Regions from separate parts of the Metabacillus sp. 113a genome, predicted to be linked through region 3. Evidence: riboswitches for the same ligand, from Rfam matches in the RefSeq annotation. Region 3 holds a riboswitch; each other region holds the start of a gene.

Region 1 (7,875 bases), on a different contig from region 3:
GAATCCGACCGGTAAACACAGGTTTTCCCTCCTGCTGATCGCGGTATAAATAAGTAACTATGGGGGGGAAAGCAAATGTATAAAAAAGAATTTTACGTTTTTGATGATCAAGGTCCGAAGCCTGCTGTTATCCGCAACTATCATGAGTCTGACTTTGATGGATTGATCCGGATTCAGAGGGAGAGCTTTCCTCCTCCTTTTCCAAGCGAGCTCCTGTGGAGCAAAGAGCAGCTTCAAAGCCACATCCGCTTGTTTCAGGAAGGAGCTCTATGCATTGAAGTGGATGGAGTGCTCGCAGGATCCCTGACGAGCCTTTTAGTTGATTATGACGAGAAAGGTCCGGACCATACGTGGGATGATATGACGGACCGGGGTTATATCGGCAGCCATGTTTCAGAGGGCAGAACGCTGTATGTTGTGGATATAGGGGTAAGACCTCAATACCGGAAGGCAGGGCTTGGGAGCTGGCTTATGTTTTCTGCCTATGAATTGGTTGTACATAAAAAGCTTGATCGTTTGCTCGGAGGCGGAAGAATGCCGGGCTACTATAAAAAGTCAGATGAACTGAAACCTGAAGAGTATTTAGAGGGTGTTGTAAACGGGGAGTTAAAGGATCCGGTCCTTACCTTTTTGCTCAGGTGCGGCCGCACCCCTTTGAAGGTCATGGGGAACTATTTAGAGGATGAAGAATCATGCCATTATGCTGCATTGATGGAATGGAAGAATCCTTTTGCTGGAAAGTAAATAGCAATTATTGCTGTTTTCTATTCATCTTTTTTAACATATATCCTTGCTGTTGCTGCAGCAGGCTTGGTAAGGCTTTCATGAATGACAGCATGTAAATATTTTTTTAAGAAAATAAAATTATGGTTTGACATTTTTTTGTGCAGCCCTTAAGGTAGTAAAAGATTGTTTATGAAATGCCCATAAATTTACGAACTTCTTATCACGAGAGGCGGAGGGACTGGCCCTGCGATGCCTCGGCAGCGGACTTTTTTAAGAGTGCTGTGCCAAATCCAGCAAGCAAATGCTTGAAAGATGAGAAGAGTGTCCTGATTATTGTGTATTAAGGCCTCTTCTTAAGGATAAGAAGGGGTCTTTTTTATGAACAGAATTGATGCGAGGTGGGAAAATGAACGTGAATCGTGAAGTAAAAGCAAATCCGCTGGCGCTGCTGCCGCTGCTGATTTTTATCGCCCTTTTTATTACGGCAGGTGTGATCACCGGGGACTTTTATAAACTGCCGATGGTTGTATCCATTTTGGTCGCAGTAGCCGCAGCGCTGTTTATGAATAGAAAAGAAACGCTGAATTCGAAGGTTGAGCGCTTTGCAAAGGGTGCCGGCCATCCGGATATTATGATTATGGTCTTTATTTACATCCTGGCAGGTGCTTTTTCGGAATCGGCCAAAGCTATGGGAGCAGTTGAATCGACAGTAAACCTGGCTCTGACCTACTTTCCACAGAGCTTTCTTGTAGCAGGATTGTTCATTATTGCAGCGTTTGTTTCCCTTTCAATGGGAACATCAATGGGGACGATCGCAGCTCTTGGCCCTATAGCAGCAGGAATCAGCGGGGAAACTGAAATCCCTGTAGCACTTGCTGTGGCTGCCGTTATCGGAGGAGCAATGTTCGGAGATAATCTCTCCTTCATATCCGACACTACGATTGCGGCGGTCAGAACCCAGAAGACAGAAATGCTGGATAAGTTCAAAACGAATTTCTTTATTGTTTTGCCGGCAGCAGTCGTCACAGCGATCATTTTGATTGTGATCTCTGCAGGAATGGATTCCACAGTGGAAACGAAGGAATTCAATTTCATTAAAATGCTCCCATACCTTGGAGTATTGATTGGAGCTCTGGCAGGACTGAACGTTGTTGCCGTGCTTGGGGGGGGAATAGTATTGACCGCGATCATCGGACTCTCCGATGGCAGCTTCAATATCCTTTCTTTTTCCCAATCGCTAATGGACGGAGTATCAGGAATGGCTGAACTTATTATCCTCTCTGTTTTGATTGGCGGAATGGTTGAGCTGATCAAGCACAATGGAGGAATTCAGTTTATTCTAAATGCCATGACGAAAAATATCCGATCAAAAAGAGGCGCAGAACTTGGAATTGCCGGTCTGGTGGGTGCAACAAATCTATCAACGGCAAATAATACCATTTCTATCATTACTGCAGGCCCGCTTGCCAAAAACATTGCGGATCAGTACGGGATTGATAACAGAAAATCTGCAAGTATTCTCGATATCTTTTCGTGCAGCGTACAGGGGCTGATTCCTTATGGGGCTCAGATGCTTGCGGGGGCTCAGCTTGTTAAAGCCTCACCGCTCAGCATCATCCCGTACACGTTCTACCCGATGCTGACACTTGTTTGCGGACTTCTGGCTATTGCGTTTGGCTTTCCGAAGCTGAAGCCTAAATCAAATAAGCAGGATTCCGATGCAGCTGATGTAAGAGAAAATTACAGTTGATTTTTCAGGGGCGATACGAGGCAGGAGTATCGCCCATTTTTTTGACAAAAATCAATTTGTGATGCAAAATAGGCTCGGGGACGAGAGGGAAAGTCAGGATGGAGAGCCTATAGAAATTTTTCAGCCAGTCATGGGTACCTTGTTCCGGACGACAGGTTTCGACAAAATGCGTGATTTTTTGTAAATATCTGTTCCTATAAAAATTTTTGATGATTTTTATCGCTGGAACAATTAATGACTAACACATCATTTTTAGTTTTTAAAAAAAGCTGATGACTTTGTGCTCATGCTTAATCAGGGCTTGGTTGCGCTTACAGCCCCATCACTCCATCTTAAGACCTCTATGGGGTTCCCGTACGAAAGCATGCTTTTCAAATTTGTCTTACACACATAGACAGATATCGTTTAGAATGGGAAAGTACTAACTCAGTAAAGGAGCGATATGAGAATGTCAACTGAGGCTATTAAGAAAAGCGGCAAAGCTTATTTATTTGAAATCCATTTCCTTCGTGCCCTCGCTTGCCTGGGGGTGCTGGCAGTGCATGTATCTGCTACCTACTACGGCATGAATGGAGAAAAGTTTGATGCGTTTTCCCACTTTTTAAATCAGGTAGGACGATTTGGAACACCTATATTTGCAGTAATCAGCGGATTTTTGCTGTTTTTACAGGTGCGTAATAAAGGATTTCAATTTGGAAAATATATTAAGTCAAGATTTGCAAAGGTTATCATTCCGTTTATTTTATGGAGTGTAGCCTACCGCTATATGATGTATTTGTACACAGGCAAGGGCATTGCAGATCCAGCTACAGAAATCATTACGTTTTTGGAAGGCGAGTCCTTTTACCATCTCTATTTCATCTCTATTGTATTACAGTTTTATTTAATCTTTCCGCTGCTGGCAAAGCTTTTTAACTCTCAATCCTTGATAATTGTTTTTGCATTCGTATCTCTTATTATCAGTTATAACCTTTATGGAATACAGCCTCCGTTCGACGGGGCGCTTGGAGAGTTTATCGCAAGCAAAGCGTTTATGCCTGTCTGGATTTTCTACTTTGCTTTCGGAGGATTAATGGCCTATTACTGGGAAGGCATCCGCGATTTCGCAGTTAAAAGACCGATTACAATGCTGCTCGTTACAATTGCCGTTACTATTGGATGCGTCATTGAGTACAAAACAGTCGGCTACGTTTCAAACCGCAGATTAACCAATCTGGTAAACATCCCGCTGCTGTGTGTGTCCATTGTGGGCATGTACCCGCTGCTTTCAAAGTTTGCAGCAGTGCGGCAGCCGCTTGTACTCCTTGGGAAGTATTCAATGGGAATTTATTTGATTCATCCAATGATCCTGTATCTGCTTGCAAGACATCTGCCTGAACAGTACTGGAGCTTCGCTTATGTAGCACCAATGTTTATCGTTGTCACGGTCCTGTGTGCAGCAGCGATTAGACTTATTACGTTCCTGCCGCTTTCCACTTATCTTCTGCCTGTACCGAAGATTAAAAAATCAGGTTCCGGTAAGCACTCGAAAGCGCAAGATGGCGTAAAACAGCCAGCCTAAAAAAAGGATAAATCCTTAAGAAAAAGCTCAGTGCATTAAGCACTGGGCTTTTTCTCCGCTGTATTCGGCGGTCAATCTTCAAGATTTCTTTTTGTCCGACTTTACCGAGGTCACATAAAGATAGATGATAATGAGAATGAGGAAAATGGACATTGAGAAAAGATCGTTCATGGAGGACGTTTTCAACTCATGCGTAAACGTTTTCATGATCATGTTCCACGAATAGCCCTGATACAAATCAATACAGGCAATCCCGATAAAAAGGACGATTATGATCGTAAGTGAATAGGCTATCGTTTTCATTTCTGTTAATGCTCTTTTAAATTTCTTTATAATGGTCAACTGCATCACCTTTTTTCCTTTTTTTCAGCCAAAGAACGAAAAGCAGGACAGCTGGAATGATCATCTGAAAGGGAACGTGGAGAAAAAATGGAACAAAATTGAGACCTTCCTGGAAATGTTCATATTGAGTGTTGGCAACAGAGAGTGAGGCAAAGGTGATTCCGATTCCATAAATCAGGGCGGGAGGCACCGGGTTATTTGTGCCGGTTAACTCGACCGTACTTCTAAGTGCGGCATAGAAAAACATAAACACTTTCACAAAACCCACGATAATCATTAAAATGACAACGATGGAGTCTAGCCTCTGGATAAAGTCTGAAATGTTGATGAGAGAGACCGTGGCAAGAATCGGAAAGACAAAGTTTTTCGTCATTTCTGCTCCGAGGATGGAAACATGAAGCAGGGCAGTTGTGCACAGGACCAGTGTGGCCAAAAAAATTGAGGTCAGTGTTGTTTTGATCAGCTTCGCGCCTTCTTGAACAAGAGGATAAAACATCGTAAATACAATCATTTCCCCAAATGGGAAGGTCATGACTGTTGGAAACACCGTTTTTAAAAGAGGAAGCGGTCCATCCTGAAGTACGGGAAGCAGCTCGTTTACATCCACAATTCTGGAAATGACTTCAAAAGAGACAACAACTAAAAATGGGATTGTAATAGCAAAAAACAGGGGCTTTGAAACACCTGCAATCACTTGGACCCGTTTGATTGCAAAATACATGACTGCCAGCATCATAAAGCTGCTGATCACGATTAAAAACGTTTCATCATAGGCTGTAATGATAAGCAGCTCCCCAAAATCCCTCAGCACCCGGGTACAGATATAGAGAAAATAAAGAATGTAAAGGGAAGAAACGGCGATTCCAGCTTTTTTCCCGAGAAGCATGATCAGTATTCCGATAATTGTTTTTCGTCCTGAAAGCCTGGATAAATAAATATAGACAAGGAGATTCGGAATGCTGGCGGCAAACCCGATCAGCATGGCCAGCCATGCATCCTTCATAGCTTCTTTAGCGGGATCAAGAAGGATGGCACTGCCGATTTCAAATATAAAAATTAAATAAAACAGCTGCCTTGATGAAATTTTCCCCATAAGAATCCCTCTTTACATATGACTTTCGACTACTCCGCCCCTAAGCAATTCGGTTGACACCTGAACGCGAACTTCCGCATCTTCATACAGCTGTTTCCAACGGTCTTTAACCTCCTTCCATTTCTTCGGTTCACGCTGGGCAAACTTCATTCCGAAGCCGAAAATATCTGATTGTTTATCCTGAGATGCTTGAACTGCCCGAAAGATACCATCTTTAAGCTCGGCTGTCATCAGATTCTCCAGCTTTCTGATCATTTTTTCCGTGAGCTGTTTTTCCTTCATGCACCCCAGGGAATAAAGCTCGCTTCTTGTGAAGATTTTTATATCAATATAAATTTTTCCGGCCTTTTCTCTAACATTCAAATTTGATTTTGAATAGGGAAGCTCATACGATATATGTTCTCCATCGCAGGCTACATTAATAAATGTCCGGCGTGCCTGATTCTTAAGAATGAGCATCGCTTTTGTTTCTTCTGGACCAATCCAGTATTTCAGCTTTGAATCTTTTCCAAAAATAGCCGTATACCCGACGGCTGTAGAAAATGGTTCGCTTTGTTCAAGATTTTCCTGCTTTTTAAATACTTCTGGGTCTCCGCGGTTATAAATGCCTGGCATGACGGCATCCGAACCCTCAAAGCCGGTCATTTTCGCCCAGTCTACAATATTGACTTTCGTAACGGTTCCGTAGTTTTCAAGGTTGTTTTCCACTTTCCCTTGAGCGGATAAGGCAGGAACCTTCGTTAAAGGAGGAAGGGCGGATAGCACTTCAAGAGCGGTCTGGCCTTTGGCCGTAAAAAGCAGCAAGCTGCTCCGGATATCCGATCCGCGTTCCATATGTTCAATGATTTCATTTATTCCCCGTTTTGCGAGCTCTTCTCCTATGACGACGACAGACAAATGACTGTAAAAGGTTCTTCTGGATATTTTGGATACCGCCTCCTGAAAGGCTTCATTTACGGACGCTCCTTCACCGACCATGTTGATGACCGGGACAGCTTTTCCGCCGGGGGACATTCCCGCTCCGGTTGAAATTTCACTTGGGTCTACAAGCTGCAGGGTAACCTGGTATCCTTGATCTGCTGTATCTACCCCGATTCCGATAACAATCGAAAGATCGTTTAATTCCTGCTGGGTACCGCATGAGGCTAAAATGGGAAGCATGCAGAGAAGAATCATCCACTTTATCACGTTTTGCTGCCTCCCTTGCCGGCCTGCATTCCTTTTGACATATAAGGTGTTCCAAGCGTGGTTATCTGGTAAAGATGACCGGCAAACATAATAGCTGCCAGCATCAGTCCGTAATAGCCCAGGAAGTAAGTTACGAACATCAGGATGAATCGAACCATGCGTGCTGTGATGGCCAGGCTGTAATTTGGCAAAGTAAAGCTTGAAATGGCGGTAATTGAGACAACGATCACAACTGCTGTAGATACCAGTCCTGCCTGTACCGTTGTCTGTCCGATAACGAGCGCTCCTACAATAGAGATGGCTTGGCCAATTGCCCTTGGAAGCCTGACGCCTGCTTCGCGCAGAATTTCAAATGTTACTTCCATAATCAATACTTCAATCAGGGCCGGAAAAGGCACCCCTTCGCGCTGTGAGTACAAACTAATCAGTAAAGAAGTTGGAATAAGGGCCTGATGATGGGTAATCATTCCGATATATATGGAGGGTGCGAAAACAGACAGGAAAAAAGAAAGGTATCTAAGCAGTAAAATCAGCTTTCCTGCAGCGTTGGACTGATAGAGATCCTCTGGTGAGTAGAAATAGTGCTTAAAGCTTGTCGGGCACAATAAAACAAACGGTGTTCCGTCGATTAAAAGGGCGATTCTTCCGGCAATCAGACTGCTTACCACTTCATCCGGCCGTTCTGTATGATTTATTGTGGGGAAAAGAGTAACCTGGTGATCCTCAAGCACTCTTTCAATATAGCCGGATTCTAATACGAGCTTCGTTTCATTATCCTTCAATCGTTTTCTTATCAGCTTCAGTGTAGCCGGACTGGCTTTGCTTTCCAAATACATCAAATTGACCTTAGTAGCAGAAATTTCTCCGATTTTTAATTGCTCCAGTTTAAGGTCATGAGTTTTTAACCTTCGCCTGATCAGAGCTGTGTTGGTCCGGATTGTCTCATTGAAGCTCTCTTTAGGGCCGCGGATGACCATTTGAGAAGACGCTTCCTCTACCGGTCTGTGTTCTCCTCCAGATGTTTCGAGGTCGATAAATCCTTTGTAGCCATCAATAAGCAGGACGGTGTGACCCTCGAGTACAGCTTCCGCCGCCTCCATAGGGGAGGTTCCAATAGACAAATCGCTTGCCAGGACCCTTCGCGTAAGCTTTTTAAGGAAATCCTTTTTTAAAGGAATCTCGTTTGAATTCAGGATGGGCTGGAGAATTTTCTCT
Region 2 (7,875 bases), on a different contig from region 3:
CTCAGGCTCTCCAAAACAGCAAAGAGAAGGCCTGAGAGGATCATGATGCCCGCTACAAGCAGTGCGGGCATCACGCCGCCTGGAATTTGTTTATTTTTGAACCACTTCATTCGTCCAGTTCTCCTTTAGCCAGTTCACATATTGTGAATCAATCTCAGGCAGGAATGCATCCTCCAGCTCCTCAGGAGACAATACACTTTTCCCCCGATCGATTTCATCGAAGCTTTCTCTCTGTTCCTCTGTCAGCTTTGAGTAATCAAGCGCTGGACTTTCGCCCCAATATTCAGGGGAAAGCTTTTTAATCTGGGCTTCAGGAGAGAGAAGAAAATCAATGGATACTAAAGCTGCTTCTTTATTCGCGCTGTTTGCCGGGACAGCCAGGAAATGCGTGTTTCCAATAGAACCGGATTCGAGGACAAAGGATCGGGTGGTTTCCGGAAAAACCCCTTTCTCTATTAAGCTTTCTGCTCTCGCCTCATTGTACCCCATGGTCATGGCAACTTCCCCATTTGCATACAGTTTATCCAGCTCGGTTAAATCATTTGGATAAAGCTTTCCTTTTTTCCAAAGATGAGGCTCAAGCTTATTCAAGCTTTCCCATAGCTCCTTGCTTCCTGAATTGGCATATTCCTCATCAAATCCCTTATCAAGAAGCGTTTTTGCGCCCCCTGCCGACTCATAAAACAGATGGCGGATGAAAGCATTCCCGGTAAAGTCCTTCGGATCGGGATAAGTAAACTGTCCTGGATTGTCCTTCGCCCATGACAGCAAATCCTCTATTGTTTCGGGAGGATCCTGCACTTTTTCAGAGTCGTAATGAAACACAAATTGAACCTTCCCCCATGGTGCTTCGTAGCCATCCGTTTTAAGGCCGAAGTCATAGCGGTTTTCGAGGGATTTTGTATCGTAGTATTGTTGATAGTTTGGCAGTTTTTCAGTGATTGGTCCAAAAAGCAGATCATTTTGTTTGGCATTTTTAAAGTTTTCTCCGTTTAGCCAGACAAGATCAATTGTTCCCTCTGCCTGTCCTGCACGCTTTTCCGTTTCAAGCTTCTGTAAAATTTCCGGGGTATCCATTGGGATACGCTCCAGAAGTATGTTTTTCTTTTCTTTCAAGACAGGCTTCACATATTCATCGATATAAGCATTGATCCCGGGGTCTCCCCCCCACATATGGAGCCTGATTTTTTTCCCGCCGGCTGCTTTTTCAATATCCGCCCATCCGGCATTGAGAATATCTGTATTTGCTCTTTCCACATTCGCATTAGAAGAACAGCCTGCCAGCAGCATAATTGATAAAAATAATAACAGGAATCGCTTCATCATATATCCCCTTTTTTGTTCATTTCGACCATGATATGTACCCCAAAAGTCCTACTCCGAATCAAATGATTGCACACGCGTTATTATTAACCGGGCTGGCCCTTCCAGAGCCAGCCTCTAAATCCTACTCAAAATCCTGTATGAATTCTTCATATCCTTCTTTTTCTAAATCTTCTTTCGGTACAAATTTTAAAGCCGCGGAATTCATGCAATAACGCAGTCCTGTCGGCTTCGGTCCATCAGTGAATACATGGCCAAGGTGAGAATCGGCATATTTGCTGCGTATTTCCGTCCTTTTCATGAAGAGAGTGTTATCTTCTTTCTCAATTATATTTTCAGGAACAAGCGGTTTTGTAAAGCTTGGCCAGCCCGTGCCGGAATCGTATTTGTCCTTAGAGCTGAAAAGCGGCTCTCCGGAAACAATGTCGACATAGATTCCTTCGTCTTTTAGATCATGGTATATATTATTAAATGCTCTCTCTGTTCCGTCCTTCTGAGTCACTTTGTATTGCTCAGCTGACAGCGTTTTTTTCAGCTCTGCATCTGAGGGCTTCTTGAAGTCCGCGTAATCAGCTGTTTCATTCGATTCTTTTGAAGCCTGCTCTATTTTTACTTCACGGTCCCCTCCCCATACTTTATCAAGAAACTGATCCCGTCCCGAGTTGCTGCGATAAAATTTGTACTGAACGGAGCTTTTTTTGTAGTAGTCCTGATGGTAATCCTCAGCTTGATAAAACGTGCCTGCTTCTCTGATTTCTGTTACGAGCTTCGAGTCAAACCTTTCCGATTGTTCAAGTTCAGTTTTTGATTTTTCAGCAGCCGCTTTCTGCTCTTCACTATGGTAGAAAACGGCGGATAAATACTGATCCCCTCTGTCTACAAACTGCCCGCCGTCATCTGTAGGATCAATCTGTCTCCAAAATACCTGCAAAAGCTCTTCATATGTGACGAGCGACGGATCATACACGACCTGTACTGCCTCTATGTGTCCAGTTGAACCGGAAGATACATCTTTATAGGAAGGATTTTTTGTTTCTCCACCGGTATACCCGGAGATAACCTCGCTTACCCCTTCAAGCTTTTCAAAAGGGGGTTCCATGCACCAAAAACATCCGCCGGCAAATGTCGCAACCGCCTTTTTCCCATCCGTTCCTTTTTCATCGGTTCCGGCTGCTGCAACCGGCTGTGTTTCATGAGAGCGCTTCGTAAAATATTCACCAATATTCGGCATGACCGCAAATAAAATGGCAGCTGCTCCCGCAATGATCAGAATAGGCATCCACATCTTCATTTTTCATTCTCCTTCCAGTATTAAAGGGATGGTGAACCAAAATTCACTTCCCTTGCCTTCTCTGCTGATAACACCGATTTCTCCACGGTGAAGTCCAATAAATTCCTTTGCAATCGCAAGCCCCAGCCCTGAGCCTCCTAATGCCTGGTTTCTGGATTTTTCAGCCCGGTAGAACCGTTCGAAAATCCTTAACTGGTCGGCTTGCCTGATTCCAGGACCCTCGTCCTTGACCGAAAAAAGGATTTGATCCGCTTTTTTTTCTGCTTTTAAGAGGATTAAGCCCTGGTCCGGCGAATGGCTGACTGCATTTTGAATCAGGTTGGAAAGGACTCTCATGATCTGTTCCCGCACCATGAATACCGGGGGCAACCCTTCTTCAAGCTGGAGTTCCAAGCGAAGCTGCTTTTCCTTTAAAATGAGTTCCAATGGCTGAAGAACGTCCAAAATGAGCTGGTCGGCATACACTGGCTCCGGAAGAAACGGAATCATCTGACTGTCCAGCTGAGACAATTCGAATAGCTCCTGAATCAGCTTGCTTAAACGGACAGCCTCTTTCTTTATGGTGGATAGATACTCTTCCTTCTCCCGCTCATCCCTCACCACTCCGTCTTCCAGCGCTTCAACATAGGAGAGAATGGAAGCTATTGGGGTACGCAAATCGTGAGAAACGTTAGCAATCAGCTCTGTCTTATAAGCCTCGGACTTTTTCACTTCCATAAACATCCGATCCAGTTTTTCAGCCATTTCATTAAAATGACTTCCGAGCTCCTTAATTTCGGCCGGTCCCTTTTCGGAAATCCGGACATTAAAATGACCGTCTGACATTTTCTTTGATTCCGATTTTATTTGGTTGACCGCCTTCATGAGCGGTTCTGTCAGGAAAAAGTGGGCCAGAGAAGAAAGAACCCCTGCTGCAAACGTCATAATTGTTAAAATCAGGATGGAATCATTTGGAATCGACATCTCCACAAAACTGATCAGCAAAAAAATCAAAATCAAGGATGTGCAAAGAAAATTTGCTAAAATCAACAGCGTTCTGATTCTCATAAGATGGAACGCTCCAGCTTGTAGCCAATTCCCCAAACCGTCTTAATAAATTGCGGTTCTGCCGGATTTTTTTCCAGTTTTTCTCTCAGTCTTCTGATGTGAACATTCACCGTGTTCCCATCTCCTGAGAAATCGTATCCCCACACCTTCTGAAGCAGCTGGGATCTTGAAAACACTTGGGAGGGATGACTCGCCAGCAGCCATAGGACATCAAATTCCTTAGCAGTCATTTCCACAAGAACCTCACCTGACTTTACTTCTCTTGCAGATGAATCAATGGTAATCGTTCCGAACGTAATAAAATTCGTTTCAGGCCTCTTACCTTTTGAAACCCGTCTAAGCATGTTCTTTACCCGTAAAACAAGTTCTCTCGGACTGAAGGGCTTTGTCAGATAATCATCTGCTCCCAACGTGAGGCCCAGAATTCGGTCTCTTTCCTGACCAAGGGCTGTCAGCATGATAATTGGGACATCCTCATCCTCCGCCCTGATTTCTTCTGCTGCAATCCACCCGTCTTTTCCGGGCATCATCAGATCCAGAATGATTAAGTCCGGCCGGCCCGAACGCCACTTTTCTACCGCTTCATATCCATTTACTGCTGATTCCACCATGTATCCTTCCCGCTCCAAATACCGTCTGCATACATCAAGGATGGATGGTTCATCATCAACAAGCAAAACCTTCTGCATCAATCCCGGCTCCTTTTACGATCTTTCCTATAACTATATCCCAGCATCGGCATTATGGGTACTAATCATGCTCTCGGCTGTATGAATAGAGTACCCGCTGAAAATTATAAAAGAATAAGCAAAAGATTAAATTTCTATGAATTAATTTTCGAAAAGATCCGCTCCCTAAGAAAACGGATGAAAGCGTAAAAAAGATCAATGCAAAAATTGGCAGCAAAAAGGCCCGAAACCAATTGGTTCCGGGCCTTGCTTTTCGGTTCAGGATCAATGAAGCACTAAATCAGATGCAGGCCCATTTATACCTTCTATGAAAGAATGGTACGAAGCGCTTCTGCTTTGTCTGTCTGCTCCCAAGGCAGTTCTACATCTGTACGTCCAAAGTGGCCGTAAGCTGCAGTTTGTTTGTAGATTGGACGGCGAAGATCAAGCATTTTGATAATCCCTGCCGGCCGAAGATCAAAGTTTTGGCGCACTGCGTCAACTAGAGCTTCTTCACTTGCTTTGCCTGTGCTGAATGTATTGATCGAAATGGACACAGGCTGGGCAACACCGATCGCATAGGCAAGCTGGACTTCACATTTCTCTGCAAGGCCTGCTGCTACAATGTTTTTAGCCACATAACGGGCAGCATAAGCAGCAGAGCGGTCAACCTTCGTCGCGTCCTTACCGGAAAACGCACCGCCGCCGTGGCGTGCATAACCGCCATACGTATCAACAATGATTTTACGTCCAGTCAAACCAGCATCACCTTGAGGTCCGCCAATAACAAAACGGCCTGTCGGATTTATGAAGTATTTGGTGTTTTCATCGATAAGTTCAGCAGGAACCACCGGCTTAATCACATGCTCTTTCAGGTTGCGCTGAATCTGCTCCAAAGAAATTTCCGGGTGATGCTGGGTGGAAATAACAATGGTATCAACGCGAACCGGTTTATCGTTCTCGTCATACTCAACTGTTACTTGCGTCTTTCCATCCGGGCGAAGGTAAGGCAGAATTTCTTCCTTACGCACTTCTGCCAATCGGCGGGAAAGCTTATGTGCAAGAGAGATTGGAAGAGGCATAAGTTCTTTTGTCTCATTGCACGCAAATCCGAACATCAAACCCTGGTCCCCAGCACCAATTGCATCAATTTCCTCATCTGTCATGGTTCCTTCACGGGCTTCAAGTGCCTGATCGACACCCATTGCAATATCTGCAGACTGCTCATCAATGGATGTAAGCACTGCACACGTTTCAGCATCAAAACCATACTTGGCCCGTGTATAGCCGATATCTTTAACTGTTTCACGGACAATTTTCGGAATATCGACGTAAGTTGAAGTTGTAATTTCTCCAGCAACCAGGACAAGACCGGTTGTTACGGATGTTTCGCAGGCAACACGTGCATTCGGATCGTTAGCAAGAATCGCATCCAGGATTGAATCGGAGATTTGGTCACAAATTTTATCCGGGTGTCCCTCCGTTACGGATTCTGAAGTGAATAGATGGCGTTTAACTGACAATGTAATTCCTCCTCTGAATTTTCGGCTGTTCTATTGGCAAGGTTCAGTTATGTACTTCCCCTCTTTGTTTGAGACGGAACTCGTTCCCTTTTCTTATCTTTAGCTTTATGTTAAGAATCTTTCCCTATAAAATCGGAAAAAGATTCCAGACTGCATAAAAAAACCCTTCCTTCTTAATAGAGGAAAGGAGTTATTATTCAGCCTTTCACTCTTATCGCTCAAGGACTACAGCCTTGCGTCAGGTTAGCACCTTTGCATGAGAGAAAACCGAAGTCTTCCGACCTTGCAGGTTGCTGGGCTTCATAGGGCCTGTCCCTCCGCCAGCTCGGGATAAGAGAATCCGTTCAAGGACATATAATACCTCAATTTTCCCGTAAATGTCAACAAAAACTGAAAGGATGTTTTTGAACGAAAAAGCATTTTTGTATGCGCTCTCCCTTAAAACAGAGGTATAATGTTGGTAGAGCTGGACATGGTATGGAATTGAGAGCCATTTCCCGCCTTATCCGGGAGGACTGGCTGCGGATGCCGGCCCGCGAACCTCCGTCCAACAGCTTGACTGGATTTCGGCATATTTTTGCAAACGCATTCAATACCCGGCTGGCGGTACAGGCTTTAAGCGGGTAAATGCCCTTGTCGAAGCGCTCCGCCGGATTTACGGACGCTGCAATCAGCTTCATCTTGTTTACGGGCGGGGACGGCACGGTTTCGAGCGGTTCCTTAATCTATTTTTTCATGACCATACAAGTTCAGCCAGCTCCGCTAAACATTCATTTTTCAGCTGAGCACTGGCATTTCGTAAGGTGGAGCGTAAAATACATTAATTAGTATAGACTATTACCTTAAATGTGTTATACTAATTATAGAAATGACTTTATTACGAGCAAAGGAAGGTATGGGGATGAATTCACTTGCCGCAACAAACGAGCTTTCGCTTTTACTTGAAGGGGAAAATGTTTCATTAAACTTATCAGTACCGCAGCTAGTTGAAAAAATTCTGTCAAGGAACGAAGCCGTTTTAACATCAACCGGTGCCATCCGCGCAACGACCGGTGCCTATACAGGCCGTTCGCCTAAAGATAAATTTATTGTTAAGGAAACGAGCGTTGAAAACAAAATTGATTGGGGCGCTGTTAATCAGCCTATTTCAAGCGATGCTTTTGAAAAGCTTTACCAGAAGGTCCTTTCATACTTAAAACAGCAGAATGAATTGTTTGTTTTTGATGGATATGCCGGAGCCGATGAAAGATACCGTCTGCCCATCAAAGTGGTGAACGAATATGCATGGCATAATCTTTTTGCGAATCAGCTTTTCATAAGACCGGATGGTAAACCGGATCACTCGGGCACGGAGCCCTTCACCATTGTATCTGCTCCAAATTTCAAAGCGGATCCGGCTTTAGACGGCACCAATTCAGAAACCTTCATCATCATTTCCTTCGAAAAAAGAACCATCTTAATTGGTGGAACGGAATATGCCGGAGAAATGAAAAAATCAATTTTTTCCATTATGAATTACTTGCTCCCTGAGTCTGGAATTTTCCCGATGCACTGTTCTGCTAATGTTGGCAGGGAAGGGGACGTAGCATTGTTTTTCGGACTTTCCGGAACAGGCAAAACGACTTTGTCAGCGGATCCGAAACGGAAGCTTATTGGAGATGATGAGCATGGCTGGTCTTCTAGCGGAGTATTTAATATCGAAGGCGGATGCTATGCAAAATGCATTAATCTCTCAGAGGAAAAAGAGCCGCAGATCTTTAATGCGATTCGTTTTGGGTCGGTTCTTGAAAACGTAGTGGTCGATGAAACGACGAGAGAGCCTGATTACGATCATGCTTTTTATACTGAGAATACGAGAGCCGCATATTCACTGGATGCAATGGAGAACATTATTCTCCCAAGTATTGCAGGTCATCCGGATACCATTGTTTTCCTGACAGCGGATGCCTTTGGAGTACTGCCTCCGATCAGCAAGCTGACGAAAGAACAAGCCATGTACCATTTCTTAAGCGGATACACAAGC
Region 3 (7,875 bases):
GAAGTCCTCTGAATGCTGAATCACTGAAAGATTGATCCCCAAGACCGACATCTGAGAGCATAATCCCTATCTTTATCTTTTTCTCGGCCTTGCTCTGAACAGTTTGCTGCATGCACCCGGCTAAAAGCATGAGGCATAAGCCCGCTGCAGCAGCAGCTATGTATTTTCTCAAAGTTGTTACTCCCCTTTTATCTATTTATGATTACACTTTTCTATCGTCATTTTTACGGGGAAATAAAGCGGACATAGTTTAAAATCACAAAAAAATCTTTCAGCCGGCAGCCGCTCGCTTCTTCAGTTGCGGGCAATGAGAACCACCCATAAAAAAAAGCAAAAGCCATATTGGCTTATTGCTCTTTTACAAAGTACGTCCAGCCATTCTCCTGGTAGACTCTATTTTCTCTCATTAAATGTCCGATGGCTCTTTTAAAGGCGGCTTTGCTCATTCCAAACCGTTCTTTTATGTCTTCCGGGTCAGACTTATCCCAATATGGCATAGCACCATTTCTCAATCCCATGTAGTCCAGGATCTTCTCTGCATCAGGACTGATCGCTTCCTGTTTTCTGGGCAAAAGGGATACGTTGACAGAGCCATCTTCTTTAACGTCGATTACTCTTCCCTCTATCAGCTCACCAAGTCGCGGTTCTCTCGTCATTTGGCTGGAGTGAATAAATCCTTTGTACCCCTCAACAGAAATAAAGAAGCACCCGGCAGCAATATGCCTGTAAACGTGACCGGAAATGCTCTTATTAAATGCTTCACGGCTTGCTGTCACGAACTTTTCAGCAAAAATCTCCTCCGTCGCATATTTAGCGAAAAACCGCCCATTCTCTGTCACTCTCATCGTACAGTATAATTTGTCTCCCTTTTCAGGCCAAATGGGTCTGAATTCAGGCAGAATATCATTTGCTATGAGCGCATCTTTTGATAAGCCGATATTGACGAATACCCCCATATGATCCACCGCGTCTACCGCTTCCACCCAGTCGTATTCGCCTTCCTTAAGAATAGGCTTTTTCATCGTTGCAGCAAGCCGGTCTTCAAAATCCAGGAAAAGAAACACATCTATGTACTCTTTATCTTCAATTGGCTCCGTAATCTCGCTGTCGTGCAGGAGAACCCTCGTTTCTCCATCTGTCAGGAAATAGCCAAAATCCAGACGTTCGTCAATCTCTAAACGTTCATATGTGCCTGCTCTCACAAGTCACCTGTCCTTTCCGTACCTTGTACATGTTGTATGGCATGTCTAATTCTACTATAATCAATTCATAAAGTGAAACTTCCATCAGCGGAGATTTTCTCCCCGAATGGGAAACGCTCCCCCTCTTCCAAGTTTTTGGCCGGGTTCATCTTTCTTGCCTGAATCAGCAGGCTGGCGCAGGACAGGTTCTACCCTCCCAAAAAAGATTCATGCTGAAGAGGGATTCAGCTTGACAGAGCCTGTTATAAAGGCAGATGGCCTTTTAGATGGGATTAAGAAAACATGGGAGGAATCGGCATGTCAAAGGAAAATTCATTCGATATTGTATCCAAAGTCGAAATGCCTGAGGTTCAAAATGCTATAGCGGTTGCACTTAAAGAAATTCAAAACCGCTACGATTTTAAAGGAAGCAAAAGTGACATCAAGCTTGAAAAAGAAGAACTTGTCCTGATTTCAGATGATGACTACAAACTGGAACAGCTTAAGGACGTCCTCATCAGCAAACTAATCCGCCGTGAGGTTCCTGTAAAAAATATTCAGTACGGCAAAGTCGAGGGAGCATCCGGGGGTACTGTGCGCCAGCGCGGCAAGCTGGTTCAGGGAATCGATAAAGAAAACGCTAAACGCATCAATAACATCATCAAAAATTCCGGATTAAAAGTAAAATCCCAGGTGCAGGATGACCAGGTCCGTGTCACAGGAAAGAACCGCGATGACCTCCAGCAAGTGATTGCTGCCATCCGGCAAGCGGAGCTCCCAATTGATGTACAGTTTATTAATTACAGATAATCAAAGGACGGGACCGCTGTAAACGCGGTCTTTTTGTTATCCAAATGCAGCACAGATTAGAAGAAGCAGACAAAACATCCCCCGCAATGAACCATTCTTTTATTTTTCGAGTGCCTAAAGGGGCTGACGGAGTCTGTCTCATCCGTTTTCTCCTTTCACTTCTTTTTGCAGGAAAAATGTTAGGCTAACCCCTTGAATATTTTCGAAAAATTAGGTAAATTGGGAGTAATCGATTTTTAAATGAATATCGTTCTTATCAAGAGAAGCCGAGGGACTGGCCCGATGACGCTTCAGCAACCGGTCATGCAAGATTGCGTGCCAAGGTGCTAAATCCAGCTGAGCTGCCTGCTTGGAAGATAAGAAGAAGTCCGAATGTCAAAGCCTTCTTCTGCAGAAGGCTTTTTATTTTTCATTCTGCTGGATTCAAATGACTATTTCCGCTAAAGACAGCTAACGAAACTTATTTTTCAAGAGGAGGGGGATTCCCGCATGGGATTTCTAGATGATTTGCAAAATCAGATTTTAGTAGCAGATGGTGCGATGGGAACCCTTTTGTACTCCCATGGGATTGACCGGTGCTTTGAAGAACTGAATAGATCAAGTCCCGATCAGATCCGGGGAATCCATGAAGCCTATATAAAAGCCGGGGCACGCGTCATCCAGACGAACACATACGGAGGAAATCATATCAAGCTATCCCGATATGGTCTGGAGGATGATATCCGGACAATCAATTCACAGGCGGTCAAACTTGCGAGACAGGCTGCCGGCAGTCAGGCCTATGTGCTCGCAACGATGGGCGGGGTCCGCGCCTTCAAGAAAAGCTCACACACTCTGGAGGAGCTGAAGCGCAGCTTCCGTGAGCAGCTTTACGTTCTCCTGAATGAAGACATAGACGGGCTTTTGCTTGAGACGTTTTATGATTTGGAGGAGCTGAAGGCGGTTCTTGAGATTGCAAGAAAAGAAACCAATAAACCGGTTACCGCGAATGTTTCACTTCATGAAACGGGAGTTCTGCAGGATGGAACTTCGCTTGCAGACGGCTTAAAACAGCTTGAAGAGCTTGGTGCGGATGTGGTCGGACTTAATTGCCGGCTCGGTCCTTACCATATGCTTGAATCTCTTGAGGAGGTTCCCCTTCCAAAGCATGCGTTTCTTTCGGTATACCCGAACGGCAGTCTTCCTTCTGTAGAGGAAGGACGCCTTATTTATGAATCGGACGAAAACTATTTTGGTGACAGTGCCCTTGCGTTCCGAAGCCAGGGTGCCCGCCTGATCGGCGGCTGCTGCGGGACAACGCCCAAGCATGTGAAAGCCATGGCGGATGCCTTGAGAGGTCTCGATCCGATCAGCGAAAAATCAGTGAAGGCCCGGAAAACAATCATCGTGCAGGAGAGTCCAGAGCCGGAATACCCTCCGCTCCACAAAATCGTGCAGGAGCGCCGGTCCATCATTGTTGAGCTCGACCCTCCGAAAACACTTGGACTTGAGAAATTTTTTACCGGGGCTGAACAACTGAAGAAATCTGGAATAGACAGCATCACCCTGGCGGACAATTCCCTTGCTTCTCCGAGAATAAGTAACACAGCTGTCGGCACCCAGCTGAAGGAAAAGCACCATATGCGCCCTCTTATTCACATAACCTGCCGGGACCGGAATTTAATCGGACTGCAATCCCATTTGATGGGCCTGCACACTCTCGGACTTACAGATGTTCTTGCGATTACCGGAGACCCATCTAAGATCGGAGATTTTCCCGGAGCAACCTCCGTTTACGATCTGTCATCCTTTGACTTGATTTCACTGATTAAACAATTTAATGAAGGATTATCTTACTCCGGAAAGCCTTTAGGAGGAAAAACGAATTTTACTGTGGCTGGCGCGTTTAATCCCAATGTCCGCCATTTGAACAAGGCAGCTGAACGGCTTGAGAAAAAAATAGCGTGCGGGGCCGACTATTTCATATCCCAGCCAATCTATTCGGTCAAACAGATGGAGGAAGTTCATGACGCCGTAAGGCATCTTTCCGCACCGCTGTATATCGGCATAATGCCGCTGACGAGCAGCAGAAATGCGGAATTTATTCATCATGAAATACCCGGCATCAAGCTTTCAGACTCCATCCGTGAAAAAATGGCCGCTGCTGGAAACGATGCGGTCCAGGCTAAAAAGGAAGGCATTGCGATTGCAAAGGAATTGATCGACGCCGCCTTTGATCTTTTTAACGGCATCTACTTGATTACACCGTTTTTAAAGTTTGAATATTCGGCAGAGCTCGCCCAATACATTCATGAAAAAGAGAATCTGCGTTCAGAAAGGGAGTTTTCAAATGTCCAGCATACGTGAACAAATCACTAAAAGAATCCTTGTATTAGACGGAGCCATGGGGACGATGATTCAGAACGCAAACCTGACAGCCGATGATTTCGGAGGCGAGGCCCTTGAAGGCTGCAATGAATATTTGTCCCTTACAAAACCTGACCTTATCTCCCACATCCACGAAGCCTATCTAGAGGCCGGAGCCGATATCATTGAAACGAATACATTCGGCGCCACCAGTCTCGTGCTTGATGAGTATGAGCTCGGCCACCTTGCTTATGAAATCAATTTCAAAGGAGCTTTGCTTGCCAAAAAAGCCGCCGATAAATTTACTGCTGAAGACCACCCGCGTTATGTTGCCGGTTCAATGGGGCCGACGACAAAAACGCTATCCGTTACAGGCGGAACGACCTTTCAGCACTTGGTTTCCACCTATGAAGAACAGGCCCGTGGATTGATTGAAGGCGGATCCGATCTTCTTTTACTGGAGACGAGCCAGGATATGCTGAATGTCAAAGCAGGCTTTCTAGGCATAAAAGAGGCCTTCGCAAAAACCGGAAAGGAACTTCCATTAATGGTCTCCGGGACGATTGAGCCGATGGGTACGACTCTTGCAGGGCAGACCATTGATTCGTTTTATATATCACTGGAGCATATGAACCCCCTTTCAGTCGGATTGAATTGTGCTACAGGCCCTGAATTTATGACCGACCATATCCGGACGCTTTCAGAAATGGCGGGAACGGCCGTGAGCTGCTATCCGAATGCAGGACTGCCGGATGAAGAAGGAAATTACCATGAATCTCCGTCCACACTGGCAGCAAAAATCAGAGGGTTTGCAGAAAAAGGCTGGCTCAACATTGTCGGGGGCTGCTGCGGCACGACCCCGGCTCACATCAAAGCCCTTGCTGAAGCTATGCAGGATTTGTCTCCAAGAAAAATCAGCACCCCTCTTAGCCAGCATGCCGTTTCCGGAATTGAGCCACTCGTATACGATGATTCCATGCGGCCCCTTTTTGTCGGAGAGAGAACAAATGTAATTGGCTCACGAAAATTCAAACGGCTTATTGCTGAACAAAAATTTGAAGAAGCCGCCGAAATCGCCAGACTTCAAGTGAAAAACGGAGCCCACGTTATTGACATTTGCCTCGCTGATCCTGACCGGGAAGAAAACGAAGACATGGAGCAGTTTATTCAGGAAGTGTCCAAGAAGATCAAGGTTCCGCTCGTCATTGACTCGACGGACCATCTCGTGATTGAAACAGCATTGAAATATTCACAGGGAAAAGCCATTATTAATTCCATCAACTTAGAGGATGGCGAAGAGCGCTTTGAAGCGGTCCTGCCGCTCGTCAAAAAATACGGAGCCGCCCTGGTTGTCGGGACGATAGACGAAACAGGAATGGCTGTAACCGCGGAGTGTAAACTTGAAATCGCCAAGCGCTCCTGCGATCTTCTTGTAAACAAGCATGGACTGAAACCCTCTGATATTATTTTCGATCCGCTTGTCTTTCCTGTCGGCACGGGAGATGAGCAATATATAGGATCTGCAGCGGAAACCGTTAAAGGATTGGAGCTTATCAAAAAAGAATTGCCGGAATGCCTGACCATTCTTGGAGTCAGCAATGTATCTTTCGGGCTGCCGCCGGTCGGAAGAGAAATATTAAACGCTGTCTATTTATACCACTGTACAAAGGCAGGTTTGGATTACGCGATCGTCAATACAGAAAAACTTGAACGATTTGCGAGCATCCCGGCAGAAGAGGTCAAAATGGCGGAAGAACTGCTCTTCCACACGACCGATCAAAACCTTGCCGCATTCACCAATTTTTACAGAGAGAAGAAAAAAACCGTTAAAAAACCTGCTGAAACGCTGTCACTTGAAGAGCGTCTTGCCTCATACGTGGTGGAAGGGACAAAGGAAGGCCTCCTTCCTGATCTGGAAAAGGCTCTCGCCCAATACCCGGACCCCCTTGAAATTATTAACGGACCGCTTATGGAAGGGATGGCAGAGGTAGGCGTTCTGTTCAATGCCAATCAGCTGATTGTTGCGGAGGTTCTGCAAAGCGCAGAGGTCATGAAAACGGCCGTTTCGTTTCTCGAACCGCACATGGAAATAAAGGATGACAGCGGAAAAGGCAAAATCCTGCTGGCAACTGTAAAAGGGGATGTCCATGATATCGGAAAAAACCTCGTAGAAATCATTCTAAGCAACAATGGTTTCCGAGTCGTGGATCTCGGCATTAAAGTCACTCCCCAGGAAATTATCGAAGCAGTCCGTAAAGAAAAACCCGATGTCATCGGACTTTCCGGGCTCCTTGTTAAATCCGCCCAGCAAATGGTGCTTACCGCACAGGATTTGAAGCAGGCTGAAATCGAAACCCCAATCATGGTTGGAGGGGCTGCCCTGTCCCGTAAATTTACAGATTACAAAATCTCACCGGAATATATGGGAACCGTCCTTTACGCAAAGGATGCCATGGACGGACTGTCACTTGCCAACAGGCTTAGACAGGACCCAAGTCAGTTTGTCAAAAAAGCGATTCCGGAAGTCGTTCCAGCTGTAAAAGAGCCCTCCTCTGCAGTCATAACGCTTCTTGAAAAACGCAAGACGATCCGTGCTGCACCTCTGTTTAAACCGGCAGACTGTGACCGCCATGTCGTAAAGTCCATCAGCCTTGAGCACATCCTTCCTTACATCAATATGCAAATGCTTCTCGGGCACCATCTGGGAGTAAAGGGAAAGATCAAGGAACTGTATGCGAAGAAAGATGAAAAAACGCTCGCTTTAAAACAGCTGATTGAAGAGCTTTTAGTGCAGGGCAAGGAAGAGAACTGGTTTGAGCCGGCCTTTGTTTATCAATTTTTCCGGGCGCAAAGCGAAGGCAATAAGCTGCATATTTTCGATCAGGATCAGAACAACCCGATTGAAACGTTTGATTTCCCCCGGCAGGTGAAGCTTCCGAACCGATGCATTTCGGATTATGTACGGGAAGAAAGCGAAGGCGAAGATTATGTCTCTTTCTTCGCCGTTACGGCGGGACGGAATGTAAGGGAAGCAGCGAAGCAGTTTAAGGAACAGGGAGACTATTTAAAAAGTCATGCTGTGCAAGCATTGGCTCTGGAAATGGCGGAAGGGCTCGCAGAACGGACCCACCAGCTGATCCGCGACCGCTGGGGATTTCCTGATTCGCCTGATTTCACGATGGATCAGCGTTTTTCGGCCAAATATCAGGGTCAGCGATTCTCCTTTGGCTATCCAGCCTGCCCCGACCTCGATGATCAGGCGAAGCTGTTCAGACTAATCCGTCCTGAAACGATTGGAATCGAGCTAACAGACGGGTTCATGATGGAGCCTGAAGCATCTGTCTCAGCCATCGTCGTCTCCCACCCTGAAGCAAGATATTTTAATGTCATGTAAGAGGAACCGGCTCTATGCCGGTTCTTTCTTATGTTTTATTTTCCAATCTTGGGGAATCATCAAGTATGAGTAAATACTGAAATAGGTCAGGAGTGGAAAAAATGAGCGGACAAAACGAACAAAAACAAACGATGCCGGCTCAGG

What was found. A riboswitch is a leader RNA that binds a small molecule or an ion and turns the genes downstream of it on or off. The one in region 3 is predicted to bind S-adenosylmethionine.
Region 1: linked by a shared signal. The riboswitch ahead of ACQCVE_RS18070 (Na+/H+ antiporter NhaC family protein) and the one ahead of ACQCVE_RS11475 (bifunctional homocysteine S-methyltransferase/methylenetetrahydrofolate reductase) in region 3 are both predicted to bind S-adenosylmethionine.
Region 2: linked by a shared signal. The riboswitch ahead of metK (methionine adenosyltransferase) and the one ahead of ACQCVE_RS11475 (bifunctional homocysteine S-methyltransferase/methylenetetrahydrofolate reductase) in region 3 are both predicted to bind S-adenosylmethionine.

The regions. Positions count from the first base shown of each region.
Region 1 covers NZ_JBNILJ010000020.1:1,496-9,370, forward strand. Annotated here, with positions in the region: gene ACQCVE_RS18060 (DUF3889 domain-containing protein) at 1-15, shown strand, start outside; gene ACQCVE_RS18065 (GNAT family N-acetyltransferase) at 76-744, shown strand; SAM riboswitch class I at 941-1,045, shown strand; gene ACQCVE_RS18070 (Na+/H+ antiporter NhaC family protein) at 1,133-2,476, shown strand; gene ACQCVE_RS18075 (acyltransferase) at 2,925-4,037, shown strand; gene ACQCVE_RS18080 (hypothetical protein) at 4,116-4,385, opposite strand; gene ACQCVE_RS18085 (GerAB/ArcD/ProY family transporter) at 4,357-5,472, opposite strand; gene ACQCVE_RS18090 (Ger(x)C family spore germination protein) at 5,485-6,660, opposite strand; gene ACQCVE_RS18095 (spore germination protein) at 6,657-7,875, opposite strand, start outside.
Region 2 covers NZ_JBNILJ010000003.1:323,311-331,185, forward strand. Annotated here, with positions in the region: gene ACQCVE_RS07815 (ABC transporter permease) at 1-110, opposite strand, end outside; gene ACQCVE_RS07820 (ABC transporter substrate-binding protein) at 91-1,323, opposite strand; gene msrB (peptide-methionine (R)-S-oxide reductase MsrB) at 1,448-2,614, opposite strand; gene ACQCVE_RS07830 (sensor histidine kinase) at 2,618-3,661, opposite strand; gene ACQCVE_RS07835 (response regulator transcription factor) at 3,658-4,353, opposite strand; gene metK (methionine adenosyltransferase) at 4,656-5,852, opposite strand; SAM riboswitch class I at 6,061-6,189, opposite strand; gene pckA (phosphoenolpyruvate carboxykinase (ATP)) at 6,754-7,875, shown strand, end outside.
Region 3 covers NZ_JBNILJ010000006.1:54,283-62,157, forward strand. Annotated here, with positions in the region: gene ACQCVE_RS11460 (BMP family lipoprotein) at 1-172, opposite strand, end outside; gene ACQCVE_RS11465 (CvfB family protein) at 348-1,202, opposite strand; gene ACQCVE_RS11470 (YajQ family cyclic di-GMP-binding protein) at 1,500-1,991, shown strand; SAM riboswitch class I at 2,242-2,354, shown strand; gene ACQCVE_RS11475 (bifunctional homocysteine S-methyltransferase/methylenetetrahydrofolate reductase) at 2,481-4,337, shown strand; gene metH (methionine synthase) at 4,321-7,731, shown strand; gene ACQCVE_RS11485 (SDR family oxidoreductase) at 7,833-7,875, shown strand, end outside.